Regions from separate parts of the Paenibacillus sp. FSL F4-0125 genome, predicted to be linked through region 2. Evidence: a T-box and tRNA genes for the amino acid it is inferred to sense, from the RefSeq annotation. Region 2 holds a T-box; the other holds one or more tRNA genes.
The links. A T-box is a leader RNA that pairs with one kind of tRNA and senses whether it is charged. The one in region 2 lies ahead of tyrS (tyrosine--tRNA ligase), so its partner is inferred to be a tRNA-Tyr.
Positions count from the first base shown of each region.

Region 1: it has a tRNA-Tyr gene. The T-box ahead of tyrS (tyrosine--tRNA ligase) is inferred to sense a tRNA for this amino acid. The anticodon was not compared.

Region 1 covers NZ_JBBOZJ010000001.1:152,864-160,937, forward strand. Annotated here, with positions in the region: rRNA gene NST74_RS00730 (23S ribosomal RNA) at 1-1,623, shown strand, start outside; tRNA gene NST74_RS00735 (tRNA-Ser) at 1,706-1,797, shown strand; tRNA gene NST74_RS00740 (tRNA-Met) at 1,828-1,904, shown strand; tRNA gene NST74_RS00745 (tRNA-Val) at 1,913-1,988, shown strand; tRNA gene NST74_RS00750 (tRNA-Thr) at 2,022-2,097, shown strand; tRNA gene NST74_RS00755 (tRNA-Asp) at 2,111-2,188, shown strand; tRNA gene NST74_RS00760 (tRNA-Phe) at 2,254-2,326, shown strand; tRNA gene NST74_RS00765 (tRNA-Tyr) at 2,336-2,421, shown strand; tRNA gene NST74_RS00770 (tRNA-Lys) at 2,427-2,499, shown strand; gene NST74_RS00775 (PucR family transcriptional regulator) at 2,640-3,743, shown strand; gene NST74_RS00780 (ABC transporter ATP-binding protein) at 3,858-4,979, shown strand; gene hprK (HPr(Ser) kinase/phosphatase) at 5,190-6,128, shown strand; gene lgt (prolipoprotein diacylglyceryl transferase) at 6,141-7,172, shown strand; gene ppaX (pyrophosphatase PpaX) at 7,178-7,834, shown strand; gene NST74_RS00800 (acyltransferase) at 7,831-8,074, shown strand, end outside.
Region 2 covers NZ_JBBOZJ010000001.1:3,874,807-3,882,880, reverse strand. Annotated here, with positions in the region: gene NST74_RS17125 (Crp/Fnr family transcriptional regulator) at 37-720, shown strand; gene NST74_RS17120 (DNA alkylation repair protein) at 830-1,639, shown strand; gene NST74_RS17115 (acetamidase/formamidase family protein) at 1,917-3,467, shown strand; gene NST74_RS17110 (Lrp/AsnC family transcriptional regulator) at 3,551-3,997, opposite strand; T-box leader at 4,150-4,379, shown strand; gene tyrS (tyrosine--tRNA ligase) at 4,480-5,739, shown strand; gene NST74_RS17100 (hypothetical protein) at 5,970-6,257, shown strand; gene NST74_RS17095 (anaerobic sulfatase maturase) at 6,471-7,715, shown strand; gene NST74_RS17090 (ROK family protein) at 7,780-8,074, opposite strand, start outside.

The DNA of each region.
Region 1 (8,074 bases), 3.7 Mb from region 2:
TGAGTAACGAAAAGATCAGTGAGAATCTGATCCGCCGAAAGCCCAAGGTTTCCTGAGGAAGGCTCGTCCGCTCAGGGTAAGTCGGGACCTAAGGCGAGGCCGAAAGGCGTAGTCGAAGGACAACAGTTTGAAATTACTGTACCACCGTAATCCGCTATGAGCGATGGGGTGACGCAGGAGGGTAGTGACTCGGACTGATGGATATGTCCGTCTAAGCAGTGAGGCTGATGTGTAGGCAAATCCGCACATCGTTAAGGCTGGGCTGTGATGGGGAGCGAAAATTGTAGTAGCGAAGGTCATGATCTCACACTGCCAAGAAAAGCCTCTAGCCAGGAGAAGGTGCCCGTACCGCAAACCGACACAGGTAGGCGAGAAGAGAATTCTAAGGCGCGCGGAAGAACTCTCGTTAAGGAACTCGGCAAAATGACCCCGTAACTTCGGGAGAAGGGGTGCCCCGGTAGTGTGAATAGCACGAGGGGGCCGCAGTGAAAAGGCCCAAGCGACTGTTTAGCAAAAACACAGGTCTGTGCGAAGCCGCAAGGCGAAGTATACGGGCTGACGCCTGCCCGGTGCTGGAAGGTTAAGGGGAGTGGTTAGGGGTAACCCGAAGCTATGAACCGAAGCCCCAGTAAACGGCGGCCGTAACTATAACGGTCCTAAGGTAGCGAAATTCCTTGTCAGGTAAATTCTGACCCGCACGAATGGCGTAACGACTTGGGCGCTGTCTCAACGAGAGATCCGGTGAAATTTTAATACCTGTGAAGATGCAGGTTACCCGCGACAAGACGGAAAGACCCCATGGAGCTTTACTGCAGCTTGATATTGAATTTGGGTACGATCTGTACAGGATAGGTGGGAGCCGTAGAAATCGGAGCGCAAGCTTCGGTGGAGGCGCCGTTGGGATACCACCCTGATCGTATCTAGGTTCTAACCTAGTGCCCTAATCGGGTACGGGGACCGTGTCAGGCGGGCAGTTTGACTGGGGCGGTCGCCTCCTAAAGAGTAACGGAGGCGTTCCAAGGTTCCCTCAGAATGGTTGGAAATCATTCGAAGAGTGCAAAGGCATAAGGGAGCTTGACTGCGAGACCTACAAGTCGAGCAGGGACGAAAGTCGGACTTAGTGATCCGGTGGTACCGCATGGAAGGGCCATCGCTCAACGGATAAAAGCTACCCTGGGGATAACAGGCTTATCTCCCCCAAGAGTCCACATCGACGGGGAGGTTTGGCACCTCGATGTCGGCTCATCGCATCCTGGGGCTGAAGTAGGTCCCAAGGGTTGGGCTGTTCGCCCATTAAAGCGGTACGCGAGCTGGGTTCAGAACGTCGTGAGACAGTTCGGTCCCTATCTGTCGTGGGCGCAGGAAATTTGAGAGGAGCTGTCCTTAGTACGAGAGGACCGGGATGGACGTACCGCTGGTGCACCAGTTGTTTCGCCAGAAGCATGGCTGGGTAGCTACGTACGGACGGGATAAGCGCTGAAAGCATCTAAGCGTGAAGCCCCCCTCAAGATGAGATTTCCCAATTAGTAAGACCCCTTGAAGACGACGAGGTAGATAGGTTGGAGGTGGAAGTGCAGTAATGCATGGAGCTGACCAATACTAATCGGTCGAGGGCTTATCCTATACTTAAAACGCAAATTCAATTCGGATTCAGTTTTCAGGGAGTCAAATTCCTGTTTGGATTGCTGTGGTACTGATATCGTTTGGAGAGATACCCAAGTGGCTATAAGGGGACCCTCTGCTAAGGGGTTAGACTGCGTAAGCGGTGCGTGGGTTCGAATCCCACTCTCTCCGCCATTTTCAATCCATAGCATTTCTAATTATTGTGGCGGTGTAGCTCAGCTGGCTAGAGCGTACGGTTCATACCCGTGAGGTCGGGGGTTCGATCCCCTTCGCCGCTACCATAATACCTGGAGGCTTAGCTCAGCTGGGAGAGCATCTGCCTTACAAGCAGAGGGTCGGGGGTTCGATCCCCTCAGCCTCCACCATTATTACTTTTTTAGGAATACTTTTTACACCGTGCCGGTGTAGCTCAACTGGTAGAGCAACTGACTTGTAATCAGTAGGTTGGGGGTTCAAGTCCTCTCGCCGGCACCATTATTACTAATGCGGAACCGTGGTGTAGTTGGCCTAACATGCCTGCCTGTCACGCAGGAGATCGCGAGTTCGAATCTCGTCGGTTCCGCCATTTTTTCCACAAGATTAGGGTGGGAAGTTTAATACTACCACTTTATTTTTATGTCAATTTAATATGGCTCGATAGCTCAGTCGGTAGAGCAGAGGACTGAAAATCCTCGTGTCGGCGGTTCGAATCCGTCTCGAGCCACTTTTCCCTGGGGGATTAGCGAAGTGGCCAAACGCATCAGACTGTAAATCTGCTCACGTACGTGTTCGGTGGTTCGAATCCATCATCCCCCACCATTTATGAGCCATTAGCTCAGTTGGTAGAGCACCTGACTTTTAATCAGGGTGTCGAAGGTTCGAGTCCTTCATGGCTCATCCCAAACAGAAAGTCATCACCATAAGGTGATGGCTTTTTTTGTGTTTTAAAGTTGTATTATAGTGGCGCGCTAATGTAGCGATTAACATAATATAAGAGAATATGCTAAAATAGGCGAAAAGAGCAAAAGTGGTGGAGCATGGTGACTATGGATAGTGAGACATTGCGGAAAAAATTAGAGCAGCTCACCGGAAAGAGAACCGGAATCAAGCAGTTAGGGAGGCAGCATTCAGCTTCTCTTTTTAGCATGGGATTAGAAGCGCAGGATCAGCTGGTAATCCATGAGGGCCATCTCTGGGCACCTTTGTATGAGAGTGACGGACGTATAACCGCTGTTTGGGTAGAAATGGAAGGGCTCAGCTCTCTGGAAGTACAATTGGTCAATTATGCAGTTCGGAATTTTGCTATTGCACTTAAAGCTACAGGGCTTAGAGAAGAAGGCGAAGTGGAGGCACGGCAGCTTGGCGCCTGGTTAAACACAGAGCTAGAGCAAGAGAAGAATGACACTGAGATTCCGGATGAGATGACCTTAAAGGGGCGTCTGTTCGGTGACATGATTCCATTCCTCCTTAGTAGTGAGATTGCACACAGCCCACAGATAACTTATCGTTCACTGATGAAATTGCTGCGCAGCTATTTTGAGAATGAAATCATGCTAATTCCTCTTCAAGAAAAGGAATGGTTAATTTTAGCCCGTAAAGAATTGCTTATGGGCGGGGATGATAAGGATGATGAAGAAGAGAGTGTAGATGATCTTCTAGCACAGACTAGTATGGGTTTACATGAGCTGATAGCAAGTGAATGGGTAGGTGTATTCCATTTGGCGGTGGCTCCGGCTATTGTCCCTGTTAAGGGATTAACAGGATCTGTGGCTTTGCTCAGGGAGACGATTGTTCTTGGTCGTATTTTTCAAGTAGGAGAGTATATTCATTTACCTTGGGAGCTGCATTTGGAACGTTTGGTTAACAGCATACCTGACGTACGCCGTAAACAGCTGCTTGGACAAATTGGTGATTATTCCTCTGTACTATCAGATAAAGAAATGCTGCTGACCTTAGAGACTTTCTTCGAGATGGACTGTAATGTAAGTGAAACCGCCAAGAAGCTATATATCCATCGTAATACGCTCCTATACCGTCTGGATAAGATAAAACAAGAGACTGGGGCAGATGTAAGAAGCTTTGGGGACGCTGCTATTGTGAAGCTTACTATGCTTTTGTATAAAGTGACGAAAAGGAAATAGGTTTTTTGTGAACCTTACAAATAGCCATCGTGTCCCGACTGGGGTAATATAAATGTACAAGGAAACAGAATTTTTATTTTAACTAATTAATAATTAACTCGAGGGGGAAATACAATGGCAGGCGTACGTTTAGAGCATATTTTCAAAAAATACCCGGGTTCAGATAAAGCGACAGTAATCGATATCAATCTTGATATTAAAGATAAGGAATTTCTAGTATTGGTTGGACCTTCCGGTTGCGGTAAATCCACAACTTTGCGTATGATCGCTGGTTTGGAAGAAATCTCTGAAGGTAAAATGTACATTGGCGATCGTGTAGTTAACGACGTTGCACCTAAAGACCGCGATATCGCGATGGTATTCCAATCCTACGCCCTGTATCCGCATATGAGCGTATACCAAAACATGGCTTTCGGTTTGAAACTTCGTAAAGTGAAGAAGGATGAAATCGACAAGAAAGTTCGCGAAGCTGCTAAAATTCTCGATATCGAGCATTTGCTAGATCGTAAACCAAAAGCGCTTTCCGGTGGTCAACGCCAACGTGTCGCTTTGGGACGCGCTATCGTACGTGATCCACAAGTCTTCTTGATGGATGAGCCTCTTTCCAACTTGGATGCTAAACTTCGTGGTCAAATGCGTGCTGAAATCACTAAACTGGTTAAACGCCTTGAAACCACTTGTATCTACGTAACGCATGACCAAACAGAAGCTATGACAATGGGTGATCGCATCGTAGTTATGTATGATGGTATCATTCAACAAGCAGCTTCCCCTGAAGAGTTGTACAATGAACCTACAAACTTGTTCGTAGCTGGATTTATCGGATCCCCTACAATGAACTTTATCAATGGTACTTTGTCTGAAGTAAGCGGTTCTATCCGTTTCCGTGCTGAGAACCTTGATGTTGAAGTACCAGGCGGAAAAGCACAAATCATCCGCAACAAAGGTTACATCGGTAAAGAAGTAATCATGGGCGTTCGTCCAGAAGATATCCATGAAGAGCCAGTATTCTTGGAAGCTTCCCCGAACACAATCTTTACTTCATTGGTTGATGTTACTGAAAACCTTGGTCATGAAATGCTCCTTTACTTGAGCGGCCTTGGTAAATCTACTGTAATCGCTCGTGTAGATGGACGTTCCACTACTCGCGAAGGCAGCAAGCCAAAATTGGCTATCGACATGAACAAAATTCACTTCTTTGATAAAGAATCCGAAGCTAACATTTTGTTGGGATAAGATTGTAAAGATCTTTTCTCTCTTGATAAAGCCACCCGAAAGGGTGGCTTTATTGTTTAGATGGACCCTGTTTGGTTAGGCGCTAAGATTGCATTCATAGGCGTTATCAATTAAGATAGCAGGAGAATTACCTCCGGAATGTAATGAGATCGCTGCCAACCGGACGCAGTAAGCGGACAAATACCGCAGGTGACGAAAGGACGAACTTACATGGCTAAGAAAGTAAAAGTATCTGAATTGGTACAGCATTTTCAATTAGAGGTTATTTCCGGCCAGGAAGGTCTAAAGAGACCCATTACGGTCGATGACCTGAATCGCCCTGGACTAGAGATTGCTGGTTATTTTGAATATTATCCAGAAGAACGTGTTCAATTGCTAGGCAAAACAGAACTCGCTTTTTTCTCCATGCTGCCTGAAGCTGAGCGGAAAAGTCGACTTCGTGGAATTTGTAATGACAACACACCTTGTATTGTAATTACACGTGGTTTGGATGTGCCTCAGGAGTTAATTGACATAAGTAATGAAAAGGCACTTCCTGTGCTTCGGAGCTCCATGGCTACGACTATTTTCTCTAGCCGGTTGACGAGCTTCTTAGAAGGAAAATTAGCCCCTACAGCAACGATACATGGCGTACTTTGTGATGTATATGGTGTAGGTATGCTAATCACCGGTAGTAGTGGGATTGGTAAAAGTGAAACAGCCCTTGAACTTGTAAAACGCGGACATCGCTTGATTGCTGATGATGCCGTAGAAATCCGTCAGACTTCAGATAACCAGCTGCATGGTACAGCACCTGAGTTAATCCGTCATTTACTGGAGATCCGTGGAGTAGGTATCATTAATGTAATGACACTGTTTGGTGCGGGTGCCATTCGTAATCATAAACGGATTACACTTGTTGTTAGATTGGAAGCTTGGCAGCAAGACAAGCAATATGACCGGCTTGGACTCGACGAGGAAACGACACGGATTATCGACACCGATGTTCCACTTGTAACGATTCCTGTACGCCCAGGACGTAACCTTGCTGTTATTATTGAGGTTGCAGCGATGAACTATCGCCTGAAACAAATGGGCTTTAATGCAGCCCTGCAGTTTACGAATAAGTTAACTGCAACCATATCTGAAGATATGGATGATCTCGATTAGGAGTGTGAGAGAATGTTCCCATTAGCACTAAATCCTATTGTCTTCTCAATTGGATCACTGCAAGTACACTGGTATGGATTAATACTAGGTTTCGGTGCACTCGCGGGGTTATATCTTGCGATCCGCGAGGGCAAACGGTTTGGTATCCCACAAGAATTCTTTATGGATATGCTGCTGCTAGGTGTGCCCTCAGCCATTATCGGGGCACGGATTTATTTTGTAGCATTTAAATGGGAGGATTATAAGGATAATTTAATAGATGTCTTTAAGATCTGGAACGGTGGCATTGCCATTTACGGTGCATTAATTGGAGCCATTATTTGTGGAATTATATATTTCCGCTATAAAGGCTACCCCTTCTGGCGTATCGTTGACATTTGTGCACCCGGACTACTTGCGGGTCAAATGATTGGACGCTGGGGGAACTTTGTCAACCAAGAGGCATACGGCAGCGTGGTTGAAGAGTCTTTTTTACGGGATAAACTGCATTTACCTGACTTCATTGTGAACCAAATGTACATAGGGGATGCTTTTCATCATCCAACCTTCCTATATGAATCTCTTTGGAGCTTACTGGGCATCGCACTTCTCATGGTCCTCCGTCGTCAGAAATTTGTGCGTGCCGGTGAGATCTTCATGTCTTACTTTATATGGTATTCCATCGGTCGTTTCTTCATCGAAGCCATACGTACGGACAGCTTGGCGTTTAATGGAAGCGCAGGTTTGGCATCCTTTATGAACGGATTGTGGAAACCGATGGAGTGGCTAGGTTTTGAACAAGGATACTTGGACCCAAGCTATGGAAATATCCGTATTTCCCAGCTACTTGCTCTACTGATCATCGTTGCAGCTGTACTGCTTATCATTATTCGTAGGGTCACCGGAGAGCCTAAAGCACATTATTCTGATCCTATCGTATGTACTAAACCGATCAAAGCAGATACCGTAGTGCCAGAAAGTGCAGTAAATACACCGCAGAAAGCTCGTCATGGGGCACAACCTGAACAAGGACAGCCTGCGGATGGAGATAAGAAGGAGCAGTAAAGCTTATGATAGAATGCGTTCTTTTTGATCTGGATGGAACGATTGTCGATACGAATGAGCTAATTATTAGTTCGTTTATGTACGCGCTGAAGGACAATGGTCTGGCTCCACTCACCAGGGAAGAGATTATTCCGCATATGGGCACAACCCTTCAGCAACAGATGAGAGTCTTCTCTGGACTTGAGGATGTAAGTGGTGCGCTAGAAAGATCCTACCGTTCTTATAATTATGAACATCACGATGAGTTAGTACGTCCCTTTCCTCATGTGAATGAGACGATGGAGGAGCTCAAACGTCGTGGGATTAAAATGGGGATTGTAACCACAAAAATTCGTCCAACAACGATTAAATCGCTTGAGATGTTTGATTTGCTAAAGTACATGGATACGATTGTGACGGTGAACGATGTTACTGAACCAAAGCCACATCCAGAGCCTGTTCTGACGGCAGTCAATAACCTTGGCGTTGATCCTCGTAAAACGCTTATGGTGGGTGACAGTACGGTTGATATTCAGTCAGCAAAAGCTGCTTGTGTATATGCGGCTGGCGTATCGTGGTCATTAAAAGGCGAAGAGACTCTCCGCAAGTATGATCCCGACTATATCATCCATAACATGAAGGATATTATAGAAATTGTGGAACGAGGAACGAGTGAATCGTGAGAAACGTAACCCGATATCCTGTAGAAGGTCATAACTCACTTTGGTACATTTACCGTACGGTCAGCCCATGGAAGGGTGTCCGCAACTTTATTTTTATTCAAATCGCACGTTATTGCCCGATTCTACCGTTAAAGAATTGGATCTATCGTCGGATTCTCGGTATGAAGGTTGGGAAGCATACCTCCTTCGGTCTGATGGCGATGGTGGATGTGTTTTTTCCGGAAAAAATAAGGGTGGGTG
Region 2 (8,074 bases):
ACTAAATGAGTAACGTTTTAAGACACAGGAGGGGCAATGGAGACTATTGATTATTTATCTCAATTTAATTTGCTTCAATCGTTAGCGCTCGAAGATCTAATAGAAATGGAAGAGTTAACTCGCATAACAGTGGTCCCGAAAAATACATATATCCAAACACCGACAACCTTTTCTGAGGGATTATTTTTTGTGAAAAAAGGAAAGGTTCGCTTATACCGCTTGAATTCAGATGGGAAGCAGTTTACGTCGGATATTCTGAGTGAGGGTAATGTTTTTGGTGAAATGGATGTGATTTCGTTTGGAACCAGAGATCATTACATTGAAGCAATGGAAGAGTGTCATATCTGTACAATTGATCCTGTAAGATTTGAAGAATTCGTAGCTACTCGACCTAGATTCTTGATGTCTTTAATGCAAGTGTTGAGTGATCGAATAAAAAGTATGAGTCAGTTATCGCAAAATCTAGCCATCGGAAATCTCCATGATAAAATATTGTGCGTTCTCTTAAAGCTTTCTGATCAGTTAGGAGTTAAGAATGAGGATAATTTATACAGAATCGATGTTCCGCTGTCACATCAAGAAATCGCTAATTTGATTGGTTCGAGCAGAGAAGCGGTTACGGTAGCGCTGCAAGAATTGGTGAAAGCTGAGGTGATTCAGACAGGGTTCAGAACTATCTATGTTCATCGAGACAAGATTTTGGAAAGAAATATAACATAGCATTCGAGATGTAAACGAGATTACAGCTTTATTTTTAGAAAGAACGGTATCCTAAATATGACATGAAGGTGATTTAAGCTTTCAAATCATAGATGAAGGGACGATTTCTATGGAGCATAGGAAGGGAGCTCGAAAAGTTAGCGATATTCCAACTGAGGTTGTTGAACTGTTACATAAAGGACAATTACAGACTGTAAATTTAACGGAATGGCTTGCTGTGGATCATCTTGTGCTGCTGGAAAATGTAATGGACGAGCTAGGTTTTGGACACGAATCCAACCCTATTTTGCAAAGGCTGAGCGATTTATCCGAAAAGAGAATCATGAAGCTGATACCAGCCATTGCGCGTGAGTTACAACAGGTACTAGAGAGTAAATCTGAGCGGGAACAATCCCGTTTATTCACAGCTTTAGCGCAGCATCTTTCCGATAGTGTCCGCTGTTGGGCTGCCTATATGATCGGTCTAAATCAATCTTTAAGTTTATCGCAAAAGCTAACGGCTATCCGTTCTTTTGCAGCGGATGATCATTTTGGGGTACGCGAGATTTCATGGATGGCTTTAAGAGAATCAGTAATTACAGAGTTGAACGAATCTATTAAGTTATTAGAGCGCTGGGTTCATGATCAAGATCCGAATATAAGGAGATATGCGATCGAATTGACGCGGCCGCATGGTGTGTGGGCGAAGCATATTACTGCGCTTAAAGAAAACCCGGTAATTGCACTTCCGCTATTAGAACCACTGAAGTCAGATTCAGTGAAATACGTTCAGGATTCTGTAAGTAATTGGTTGAACGATGCGAGTAAAAGCAATCCGGATTGGGTGCTGCAGCTTAGTGAGAATTGGTTGATGACCTCAGATACCAAGGCAACGAAACGGATCGTAACCCGGGCTACAAGAAGTATTACTAATCAATAATGAAAAAAGGTTCACTTTTAATTGATATAAAACGCCGACACTTTGTTCCTAAGTAAAGGCGTTTTTTATTGCGAAAAAAGGGAACGGCAAGAATATCAAACAAGCTGTCGCAAAGGTGTTGGCTTGGATTATTAAAGGTACATAATCATTGTGATTTATTATTTAAAGTAAAAATAAAGAAAATATTTATATTGTTAATCCTTAATTCATCTGTTATACTCAAAAACACAAAATGTTATATAAACTAACATTAAAATAAGTTGAGGAGGATGAAATTATGAAAAAACAAACTTTTCGCAAAACAAGTGTTATTTTATCAGCGGTTTTACTAGCGGGAACATCATTTAATGTTATGTATGCTGACACAAACAAAGGTCAGAATACACCGAAAACGCATGTGCTGAAGGCGAATTCTGAGACTGTTCGGTGGGGGAATATCGGTAAGGGTGATCCAGCTTTAACGGTACAATCTGGTGACATTGTAACGGTTGAAGCCATTACCCATCATTCCGGTGATGATTACGATCGAATGATTAAGGGGGATGTGGGAGTCGAAGATATTTTTCACTGGATAAAGGGGGAGAAGAACGAAGCGCTTCGGGGGCCAGGCGTACATATTATGACGGGACCTATTGCTGTAGAAGGTGCTGAACCAGGGGATGTTCTGGAAGTGAAAATTCTGGACATGAAGCTACGACCTAATGGCAATGACAAATACGCTGGCAAAACCTATGGCGTGAATGCCGCGGCGAACTGGGGTTATCTGTACGGAGATATGGTGGAAGAGCCGAAAAAACGTGAAGTGGTCACCATCTATGAGATGGATACAGAAGGTGGAACAGATTATGCAACAGCTGTTTATAATTATAAATGGACTGTTCAGACTGATCCGGATGGTCAAGTGCACCCGACAATCGACTACCCAGGCGTAATTGTAGACCATAATACGATTGATAAGAACTTTGATGTATTGAAAGGTGTGAAAATTCCGGTACGTCTACACTTCGGTACAATGGGTGTTGCACCTAAAGAAGCGGACATCGTAGATTCAGTACCCCCTTCTTACAATGGTGGCAACGTAGATGATTGGCGTATTACTGAAGGTGCAACGATGTATTATCCTGTATCTGTACCAGGGGCGCTACTGTCGATTGGTGATCCGCATGCCGGGCAAGGGGATGCCGAAATTAACGGAACTGCTATCGAGACATCCGTGACGGGTGATATTCAAGTCGTTCTTCATAAAAAAGCAACGCTTAACAAAAAACTGAATGGATTAAGTTTCCCATTACTTGAAAATGAGAATGAATGGGTCGTACATGGGTTCAGTTATGCGAATTATTTGGAGGCGCTTGGAGCTAGTGCGCAAAAAGATATCTTCAAAAACTCATCCATCGACAAAGCGATGAAGGATGCTGCTCATAAAACAAAAGATTTTTTAATGGACGGAATGAATTTGAGCGAGGATGAAGCGTACTCCCTGATGTCTGTGTCAACGGATTTCGGAATCACACAAGTAGTGGACGGAAACTGGGGAGTGCATGCTTTGATCGATAAAGGTCAATTCGGTGATTCGGAGCGTAAGGCTGTGGGATTACGTAGCAGCTTTGAAGGTTTTGGTGCGAAGGTGAGTTGGAAACCGGCTACTCAGACAGTTACTATAAGCTACAATAACAATGTTCTTGAGATGAGAGTCGGGGCGACGACAGGAGTGTACAATGGTGAAATCGTTAAACTCGTTGCTCCAATAGAAGTTGTAAAAGAGAAGATTGAGGTCAGCGAATATTTTGCTAATTTTTATAAAGCTAAGCTATCTAAAACAGAGTAGAGTGAATTTATTAGCAATTATTCGATTATATCCTTCAGTAACCATTTAAGAAAAAGAACCGTCTTTTTTAGCCGGTTCTTTTTTTATATATTTAGACCATCCTGATTTTTGTGGCGCTTTAATAAAATCTGGTTTTCTACACGTACTAGACCATCCAGACAGTAGATTGATTCATGCATAAACCGTTCCATCTCTTCAAGATTCTCAACCAGAATATGAATGTGAAGAATGCAAGGACCTGTCATTTCATAAAGTACAGCTACGCGTTCGTTTTCTTTCAGGACTTCGACAATATGATTTAAATGAGCAGGCTCTACTTCAAGTTCCAGATAAGCGGAAATTTTCTTACCAAGCTTCTCCGCGCTAATGACAATAGAGAATTGCTCAATGATTCCTTGATTGACGAGCCGATCAATACGGTCTTTTACCGCTACACTGGATAAATTAACTTCTTTAGCCAGATCAGTATAGGATATTCTGCTGTTTTGGGCCAGCCGCTGCAAAATATGATTATCGATAGGATCAAGCATGCGGATTCGTTCACCTCTTTTTTCGTAATTGTAACAGAAAAAAGATGGAAATGCCTAGTAGTGCATCACAGCAGGAGTGTGTCTTAGGATTCTCAGCTTAAGATAGTTGACATTGAAGAATTATTTCTCTATACTGGCTGTAATCTTATAAACGATATACGTTGAAGAAGCTCAGTAGTAGCTTAGTCCCTGTTACAGAAAGCCGGGGGTCGATGAAACCCGGTACACACTAAGAGTACGAATTACACTTTGGAGTATCTCGGCTAACCCCGAGCGGAATGGCGAACGATATCTCGTCACGAGTGGCATCAATGCTATGCTTTAGCTTAGTGTTTCATTGATGCAATCTGGGTGGTAACACGGTTATTCAATCGTCCCTATGTCTACAATAGACAAGGGGCGATTTTTTGTTTTATAAATATAAGGATTTATTTGTTTCACTTCATCAATAGGTTATCTACTAATTTAAGGGGTGTTAGGCAATGAATATTATCGACGAACTAGAATGGCGCGATGCCATCAATCAACAAACCGATGCCGAAGGGCTTAAAGAATTGACCAACCAGAAATCCGTTTCAGTGTACTGCGGTGTAGATCCAACGGGTGACAGTATGCATATCGGCCACTTGATTCCGTTCATGGTACTCAAGAGATTCCAACTTGCGGGACACCGCCCAGTAATTCTAATTGGTGGTGCTACTGGTACGATCGGTGATCCAAGTGGACGCCAGTCCGAGCGCTCTTTGCAAACATTGGAGCAAGTGCAAGCGAATGTTGATGCACTTACTGCTCAGATGAAAAAACTGTTCGTGACCGATGGCGACAATCAAATCCGCATGGTCAACAACTACGATTGGACGCATAAAATCAATGTTATCGAATTTTTACGTGACTACGGGAAGAACTTCAGCATCAATTCGATGCTTGCCAAAGATGTTGTAGCGAGCAGATTGGACAGCGGAATTTCCTTTACGGAATTCTCCTACCAAATCCTGCAATCTCTAGATTACCTGCATCTATACAAACATGAAGATGTGCAGCTGCAAATTGGTGGCTCGGATCAGTGGGGGAACATTACAAGCGGTCTGGATTTAATCCGTAGAAAAGAAGGCTCTGAGGCTGTAGCATTTGGACTTACTATCCCACTGATGTTGAAAGCCGATGGTACGAAATTCGGAAAATCAGCTGGGGGAGCCATTTGGCTGGATCCGAACAAAACGACGGCATTTGAGTTCTACCAGTTCTGGGCGAACACTGATGACCGTGATGTTGTGAAATACTTGAAGTACTTTACATTCCTGTCTAAAGAGCAAATTGATGCGCTTGCTGAAAAAGTACAGACCGAACCGCATAAACGTGAAGCGCAAAAAACACTTGCCGAAGAAATGACAAGATTCGTGCATGGTGAAGAATTACTAGAGCAAGCTAAACGCATTACTGCTGCTTTGTTCAGTGGAGATATCAAGTCCCTGACTGCTGATGAGATCGAGCAAGGCTTCAAGGAAATGCCGACTTACGAAACGACTTTGGAATCCAAGAATATCGTGGAATGGCTAGTTGATCTCGGTATTGAGCCATCCAAGCGTCAAGCGCGTGAGGATATCACCAAAGGAGCAATCTCCATGAATGGTGAGAAAGTTAGCGATGTTGGACTTGAAGTTACAGCTAGCGAAGCTATCGGTGGCCGGTTTATCATTATCCGTAAAGGGAAGAAAAACTACAGCTTGGTGAAATTGTCCTAGAGGAAATAGTGCGAAAAAGCCTTCCTTATATGTATAAGGGAGGCTTTTTGTAAGGGTTGATATTCTCATTCTGTGATTAGGAACTTTTTTTCGACGTATTAAAGTGAAAATCGAAAGGTAAAATAGTGAAAATTATGTTAAGCTTAGGATTCGTGTGATTTATGGATTAACATGATAGTCTGAAACCATATTAGAAAATTAGGAGTGGTAATTTGAGAAGACAAAAACCAATGACCATGGAAGAATTGATGAATGAGCTACAAGGTCAGAAAATGAATCAAGAAGATCCCAATCACATCTCTTTTGAGAAGTTGTTTAATGAAGCGTTTATGAGTAAGTATTCCAATTGCAAGAGTTTCGATGAGTTTCTAATCAAAGGGAACTTTCAAGTAAAGTCAGAAGAAGATGTTGATGACATACCTGATGAACTTTTTGATCGTCATGTGGTGAGGGAGACGAAGTTTGCGGATTGGAAATCAATGTTGGAAACAGCAAATAAGGAATACGTTCGTAATTAATAAGACGTAGTGTCTAACTACCGTTAGACTCATCCTCAAAGAAACTGCACCTCCATTACTTTGTCTCAACAGACAATAGGGAGTGCAGTTTTTTTATCTCCGGATATTCGACAAACTATGATGTTTTGCTCATCGTTGACATACGTACCTATGATTTAATTGAAGCAATAAGTAAGCGCTTTAACAAAAAATACATAGGAGTGGCAAAATCGTATGACAACATACATACAGACCTCGAAGCCTGAGACGCTTCATGTCATGTGGAAAACCGTCTCAGAGGATTGTAATTTAGCCTGTGATTATTGCTATTACAGCACAGCAGGAGGACATCCTCATCAACCGATCCGAGTGATGGATACGAATCTTTTAGAGCGGTTTATCGCTCAGTACATGAGTAGATCTTCAGGGATAGCGACTTTCTCTTGGCAGGGAGGGGAGCCGCTATTAGCCGGACTTCCGTATTTTGAACAAGTGATTTCACTGCAGGCGAAGTACGCTCCACCTCATACGATGATAAGTAATGCGCTGCAGACCAACGGAACGCTTATTAATGAGAAATGGGCGAAATTTTTTAAACGGTATAACTTTTTGGTCGGGATAAGTCTGGACGGTCCTGAGCCTATTCATGATTCTCATCGTATAACGGGATCGGGAAAAGGAAGTTATGATTTAGTTATGCGTGGAATTCGTCATTTACAGAATGAGGGTGTGGAGTATAGCATTTTGACGGTGATTCATGAGGATAACGTGACGAGACCAGATGAGTTGATGTCATTTTACCAAGAACATAAATTTCCTTATATTCAGTTTATCCCTTGCATGGATTTTGTTTCACAAAATAGTGATATGCATGGACGCTTCCGAATTACACCTGAACAATACGGAGTGTTTTTATGCCGTACATTTGACTTGTGGTACAACGAGGGGTATCCAGAGCTTCCCATTCGCATTTTCGAGAATATGCTTCTTGTACTCATGAATCGTGAGCCGGAGTTATGCGTTCACAACTCATGTTGTCCGAAGATGATGGTACTTGAAACGAACGGGGATGCCTACCCTTGCGATTTCTTTATCGATGAAGAGCACAGGTTAGGAAATATCAGCCAAACCGATCTAGAAGTACTGCTTGCCAGCCCAGTATATGATGACTTTTTGTTAATGAAGCCCGATATGAAAGAATCATGTCATAAGTGTGAGTACCTTAGCTTTTGCAATGGGGGATGCCCGCGCAACCGAAATTGGCTTGATGTTAAGGATCGTAATGAGGTTGATTATTTTTGCCACAGCTACAAAATGTTCTATTCACATACTTATGAACGCATGATGATGCTTGCGAACCGACTTAGATCGGAGCAGGTGATGGAGTTCAGGAAAAGTGCGAGATCACTTCCGGGACGAAATGAACTATGTCTCTGCGGAAGCGGGAAAAAATTCAAAAATTGCTGTCAGCCATTATAGGTCAGATTCAAAAAGGCCATCCCAACAATCATGTAAATGGTTGTGGGATGGTCTTTTTGAGTTGCTAGAGAAGCATGTGATTTCTCACCATTATAGCCGCACCGGTCACCACAGCTTCTTCTTTTAATGTACCTGGAGAAAATTGAGGTTGGTATTCAGGATAACGATAAGTGTTTCTCTGGGCTACCTCCACTGCCGTTTGGAAGAACAAATCGTGAGAGTGGATGAGCGCACCACCTAGAATGATGGTCTCAGGATGAAATAAATTGATGACATTGGCGAGGCCAATACCGAAGTGAATGGCGGCTTGCGTAAATAATTCACGTGCGTGTGGATTACCATCTCTAAAGGCTTGTACA